DNA from 2 places in the Nocardioides ginsengisoli genome. Region 2 is predicted to be linked to the other one. Evidence: predicted binding sites of a transcription regulator. Region 2 holds the regulator's gene; the other holds the start of a gene.

Region 1 (3,203 bases), on a different contig from region 2:
AACATCCAGGCCGACCTGCCCTGGCCGCTGACCGGCGCCGATGGCCTGCGTGCCGAGCTCTGGGCGGCGTACGCCGACCCGAGCCGCGGTCACCACGGCACCCGGCACCTGGTCGAGGTGCTCACGCGCCTCGACGAGCTCGCCGCCGCGGGCACGGCCTTCGACCGCACGCCCGTGGTGCTCGCCGCCTGGTTCCACGACGCCGTCTACGACGGCGAGCGCGACGCCGAGGAGCGCTCGGCGACCTGGGCCGAGCAGGCGCTGCCCGCGGTCGCCGACCCCGCCACGGTCGCCGAGGTGGTCCGGCTGGTGCGCCTCACCGAGCACCACCGGCCCGAGCCCGGCGACGCCAACGGCTACGCGCTCTCCGACGCCGACCTGTCGATCCTGGCCGCCGACCGCGAGCGCTACGACGAGTACGTCGCCGCCGTCCGCACCGAGTACGCGCACCTGCCCGACGACGTCTTCGCGATGGGCCGCGCCGACGTGCTGCGCGCGCTGACCGACGCCCCCGAGCTGTTCTGCACCCCGCACGGCCGGGCGCAGTGGGAGGACGCGGCCCGCGCCAATGTCGCCCGCGAGCTCAGCGAGCTCACCGCGTCGCTGTAGCGCGACGCCCGGGCTGCGCCTCAGGTGCCGCCCGTCACAATGGGCCCGTGGACGACAACGCGATCTTCGTGGCCCGGGCCCAGGTGCTCGCCGACCTCGAGGCCCGCGGGCTCGGCTCGCCGGCGTCGGTGACCGCCCTCGAGGAGGCCTGCTCCGAGCGCCGGTGGTGGTTGAGTCAGTGGCCGCCGGGAGCCGAGTTCGTGGCGGGGCTGGTCGCCCAGGACGTCCAGGACGCGCTCGCCGACCAGTTCGGTCGCGGCGCGCGCGAGGGCCTGTGGCCGGTGTGCACCGCCTGCGACGGCGGACCGGCGCACGCGCTGCACATCGAGCCCGACCTCGGCGGACCCGAGCCGACCTGGGTGTGCGAGGAGTCCGGCGCGGTCGTCGCGCCGCTCGGCGGCCTCGGCCCCGCCTGACCCCGCCTGACCCCGCCTGACCCCGCCTGACCCCGCCTGACCCCGCCTGACCCCGCCTGCCCCCGCCTGACCCCGCCTGACCCCGCCTGACCCCGCTGACCCGCCTGACGCCGGCGGGCGTCAGCTGCTCAGCTGCAGGCTCATCGTGTAGGCGTCGCCGCGGTAGACGGTCCGCGACACCTCGACCACCACCTCGCCGGCGAGCGCCCGGCGGTTGTGGCGCAGCACGGCCGCGCCGCCGGGCACCTCGAGCAGGGTCGCCTCGTCGGGCGTCGCGATGCCGGCGGTGAGCACGTCCTCGGCCCACGTCGGGCGGGTGCCGCGGGCGCCGAGCTCGACGTACAGGCTGGCGGGGAGGGCGTCGAGCAGGCCGGGGATCCGGCCGTGGTCGAGGTAGGCGTCGGACAGGCAGACCACGCGGCCGTCGGCCATCCGCAGCCGCCGCCAGTGCACGACCGGCGTCCCGGGCACGACCTGCAGCGCCCGCGCCAGCCGCTCGCCGGCGACGACGTGCTCGGCCGCGAGCGTGCGTGCCTCGGCGACCATGCCACGCCGGGCCATGTCCTCGGTGAAGCTGGCGACCCCGGTCGGCGTACGCCGGGGGCCGGCGACGAACGTGCCGCGTCCGGGGAAGCGCTCCAGCACGCCCTCGCCCACCAGCGCGTCGAGCGCCTGGCGGACCGTCATCCGGGCCACGCCGAACCGGTCGACGAGATCGCGCTCGGACGGCGCCGCCGTCCCCGGGGCGCTGCCCTCGACCAGACCGCGGACGTATTCGCGAATCTCGACATGCTTGAGTGACCGGCTCATCGTCCCCCCTGGACTGCTGCTCCCTTCGAGACTAGGAGCGCCGGTCGCGGGCGTCCCGGAAACGCCCGATTCTTTGCCTCGCCTGCTCGCCGGAAAGAAGCGCGCGGCGTGCGAACATCTGTTCGAATCGGCGCTATCGTAGGCCCATGACGGTCGACTTCCAGACCAGCCTCTTCGACGCGGCCACCCCCGCGGCCGACACCGGCGAGCGGCGCGTCCTCAGCGCCGGCGCCTGGGTCGACGTCGCACGCAACTGGCTGCCCGACGCCGACGACGTCCTCGCGACCCTCGTCAACGAGGTGCCGTGGCGGGCCGAGCGCCGGGCGATGTACGACCGGGTCGTCGACGTCCCGCGGCTCGTCTACACCTACATGATCGGCGACGAGCTTCCCCACCCCGCGCTCACCGCGGCCCGCGAGCGGCTCAACGAGCGCTATGCGCCCGAGCTCGGCGAGGCCTTCCGCACGGCCGGCTGCTGCTACTACCGCGACGGCCGCGACAGCGTCGCCTGGCACGGCGACACCATCGGCCGGGGCTCCACCCACGACACCATGGTCGCGATCGTCTCCGTCGGCGACCCGCGCCGGCTCCACCTGCGCCCGCGCGACCCCGAGCGGCGCGACGAGGCGTTCGCCGTCGAGATGGGCCACGGCGACCTGGTCGTGATGGGCGGCTCCTGCCAGCGCACGTGGGAGCACGCCGTACCGAAGGTCGCGGCGGCCGGCCCGCGCATCTCGGTGCAGTTCCGGCCCCTCAACGTCTTCTAGATCTGAGCTCAGCCCTCGAGCTCGGCGTCCGAGCGCAGGATGCAGAACTCGTTGCCCTCCGGGTCGGCCAGCACGACCCACCCGCTGCCCGGCCCGTAGATGCCGCGGTGGTCGTCGACCTGGGTCGCGCCCAGGTCGAGCAGCCGCTCGAGCTCCTCGTCGCGGGTGCCGGTGCCGCGCCTCGGGCGCAGGTCGAAGTGGACCCGGTTCTTGGCGGCCTTGCGGTCGGGGACCTGGATGAACAGCAGCTTGTGGCCACTCTCGGGGTCGATGATCATGCACTCCTCGTGGCCCGGCTCGTTCGGGTCGTCGGGGAGGTCGGTGTAGCCGAGGACCGGCTTCCACCACTCCGAGAGCTCGTAGGCGTTGGCACAGTCGACGGTGGTGTGCGAGATGTACGACGTCACGCCTCCACCCTCACCCGCGGGCCCGCCTCAGGCAAGCCGGTTGCTCAGGGCGTCGCGGCGTCGGACGGCGTCGGCGCCGGGTTCTGCGTCGGCGTCGCGGTGTCGGACGGCGCCGGGCTCGCCGAGTCGGACGGCGTCGGCGTCGGCGTCGGCGTGGGCGTCTCGGGGCCGGTGACCGCACCACTGGGCTCGAC
Region 2 (3,203 bases):
GGGACGCGCAGCTGCTGGCCGACGAAGACCGAGCCGCCATCGATGGCATTGAGGTCTTCGATGGTGCGCATCATGTCGCGGACGTCGCCGCCGCCGGTGGCCGCGGAGGCGTCGCTGGCGATGTCCCACAGGGTGTCGCCGGGCGCCACGGTGACCACGTCGACCTGCGCCGGGCCGCCCGCGTCACGGGACGCGGCGGAGCCGGCGGCGAGCCAGACGGCCGCCGCGGCCACGATCAGGAAGGCGAGGGCGAACACCACGAGCCGGCCCCGGCGGGTGAGCCGGATCTGCCCCTCGCCGCCGTGCGACACCGGCGCGACGCGCGGGGCGGCGACGCGGGCGGGCCGACGAACGGCGGTGCGGCGGGCGGTGGTGATGCTCGGGACGATGGTGACGGTGCTCATGATGACCTCTGGACCTCCGGGGGAAGTGGACGGACCCTGTTGTACTCAGGGGGTCCGACGGAAGTGGTTCGATCAGACGTTCGATCGAACATGTGCACGAGATTAGAACACCGGTTCGAACAAAGTCCAGCATTTGTTCGAAACTTCGTTCGAACACCTTGGTCGCCGCACGAGCAACACGCCGTTCGAACACGTGTTTGAACTTCGCCCCCGACTTCGGTTAGCGTCGTCACACCGGTCCGCCGTCGCGGCCGGACCCCACCGACGCCGATCTGGAGGGCACCACCCATGGCTGACCGCAAGGCCGACAAGCAGGCCGACAAGCAGGCGAGCAGGGTGTCGGAGCTGCCCGACGGACCGCCCGACGCGACCGGGCTGACCCCGCGTCAACAGCGCGTGCTGGCCCACATCAAGGACAGCATCGAGAAGCGCGGCTACCCGCCGAGCATGCGCGAGATCGGCCAGGCGGTGGGCCTGACCAGCACCTCCAGCGTGGCCCACCAGCTGCGCACCCTGGAGGAGAAGGGCTACCTCAAGCGCGACCCCAACCGCCCGCGCGCGCTCGAGGTCTTCCTGCCCGAGGTGATGGCGGCTCGGCGCGCCATCGGCAACGTCGAGGAGCCCGACCGCCAGGGCTACGACGAGACCGGCATCGGCGACGCCGCTCCGGTCCCGGCCAACGTCCCGGTCGTCGGCCGGATCGCGGCCGGCGGCCCGATCCTCGCCGAGGAGCGCGTCGAGGACGTCTTCCCGCTCCCCCGCCAGCTCGTCGGCGACGGCCAGCTGTTCCTGCTCGAGGTCAGTGGCGAGTCGATGATCGAGGCCGCCATCTGCCACGGCGACTATGTCGTCATCCGGCAGCAGCCGACGGCCGAGAACGGCGAGATCGTGGCCGCGATGATCGACGGCGAGGCCACCGTCAAGACCTTCCAGCGCAAGGACGGCAAGGTCTGGCTGCTCCCCCACAACCCGGCGTTCGAGCCGATCGACGGCACCAACGCCACGATCCTCGGCAAGGTGACTGCCGTGCTGCGTCGGGTCTGAGCCTGACGATCGCGTAGGGTCAGGGGGTCCTGTCGTCCAGGCGAAGGCCGAACCCCATGACTCCTCGCAGCCGCTTCCCCCGCGCCGCGCTGCTGTCCGCGTCCCTGCTCGCCGGTCTGCTGACGGTGCCCTTCCTCGGCGCCGCGGCCCAGGCCGACGACAACGCACCGGCCCGCCCGGCCGGCTCGGCGTACAGCGACCCGTCGCTGATCGCCCCCGACCTGATCGACCCGGCACTCGGCGTCACCGCCGGCGACCCGACCGGCGACCCGACCGGCGACCCGACCGAGCAGGCCAAGCAGGCACTCGCGACGGTCCAGCAGATCATCGACCCGACCGTGCAGACGGTCACCGCCGACGGCACCAGCGCCGACCTCTCGGTCGCGCTGGCCAACCTGGCCACCAAGCAGGACGACCTCCCCAAGAACCTGCAGGACGACGCGGCCCGGCTGCTCGCCCGACCCAACAAGAACGACCCGCCAGGTGGCATCGAGTGCGATGCAGCCGGCAACGACAAGAACGGTCTGCCCTGCTACGGCGCCGCTACCGAAGCGCCGTCGGTCTGCGACAGCGGCATCTGCGTCCACTACGTCGCCTCCGGCCCCAACGCCGCCGGCGGCAGCTACGCCGCCACGGTCCTCGACGTGATGAAGAGCGTCGCCTCCCGCTACGTTGCCGCCGGCTACCGCAAGCCGCTGCCCGACCGCACCGTCGGTAAGTCCAGCGGCGGCGTGGGCAACGGCGACAACGTCTTCGACGTCTACCTCGCCGACCTCGGCAAGCGCGGCCTCTACGGCTACTGCACGACCGACACGCCGGTGGCAGGCCACGGCACGGCCCCCGCCTACTGCGTGCTCGACAACAACTACACCGAGCAGGTCTTCAACGCGCACACGCCGGTCGAGAACCTCGAGGTGACCGCGGCCCACGAGTTCTTCCACGCCGTCCAGTTCGCCTACGACGTCGGCGAGGAGGCGTGGCTCATGGAGGGCACGGCCACCTGGGCCGAGGACGAGCTCTACACCAACATCAACGACAACCGGCAGTTCCTCAGCTCCGGTCCGCTGGGGCGCCCGGCGCAGTCGCTGACCGCTCCGGCCGGCGTCTACGGCTCGTGGATCTTCTTCCGCTACCTCAGCGAGCGCTTCCCCACCCAGTACGGCGGCATGCCGGTCATCATCAAGGAGCTGTGGGACCGCGCGGCCGGCAACCCCGGCGCCCGCACCGCGCTCAACCGCCTGCTCGCCGTGCGCGGCACGGAGCTGCGCAAGCAGTTCGGCTGGTTCTCGACGTGGGACCGTCGTCCGGCCGCCTACTACTCCGAGGGCAGCGCCTACCGCGCCGCTCCGCTGTGGCGGAAGTTCCGGCTCACCAACACCCGTCGCAGCGCCTCCGCGCGCACCGACATCAACAGCCTCGCCTCGCGCACGGTCCGCTTCACCAGCGGCGCCACGCGCGGTCGGCTGCGGGTGAGCATCGACCTCTACAGTCGCGCCAGCGGCGGCTTCGCCACCGTGACCATCAAGGAGAAGGGCAAGTTGCCCGTCGCCCGGGCGATCGCGCTCAACGCGGCCGGCGACAAGCGGCCGACCTTCGCCTTCGGCCGCAAGGTGGCGTGGATCGAGATCACGCTCGCCAACTCCGGCACCCGCAAGCGCGCGGCGAAGATCAGCGCTCAGGTGGTGCGCTGAGCCTGCCGAGGGCGTTGCGCACCACGGTCGGGTCGGTCGTCGTCCACATCGGCGGCAGGCTCGC

Evidence for each region. The regulator LexA, encoded in region 2, represses DNA repair genes until DNA is damaged. The targets are predictions, from matches to a motif close to TCGAACANNTGTTCGA.
Region 1: the regulator LexA is predicted to act here: its motif matches at 1,946-1,961, upstream of AB4880_RS25505 (alpha-ketoglutarate-dependent dioxygenase AlkB).

The regions. Positions count from the first base shown of each region.
Region 1 is NZ_BAABAC010000050.1:31,598-34,800, forward strand. Features, by position in the region: gene AB4880_RS25490 (HD domain-containing protein) at 1-609, shown strand, start outside; gene AB4880_RS25495 (DUF8819 family protein) at 657-1,025, shown strand; gene AB4880_RS25500 (GntR family transcriptional regulator) at 1,146-1,835, opposite strand; gene AB4880_RS25505 (alpha-ketoglutarate-dependent dioxygenase AlkB) at 1,982-2,602, shown strand; gene AB4880_RS25510 (VOC family protein) at 2,611-3,009, opposite strand; gene AB4880_RS25515 (hypothetical protein) at 3,054-3,203, opposite strand, start outside.
Region 2 is NZ_BAABAC010000020.1:65,419-68,621, reverse strand. Features, by position in the region: partial or broken gene AB4880_RS10730 (LysM peptidoglycan-binding domain-containing protein) at 1-404, opposite strand, end outside; gene lexA (transcriptional repressor LexA) at 693-1,448, shown strand; gene AB4880_RS10720 (MXAN_6640 family putative metalloprotease) at 1,505-3,139, shown strand; gene AB4880_RS10715 (ATP-dependent DNA helicase) at 3,117-3,203, opposite strand, start outside.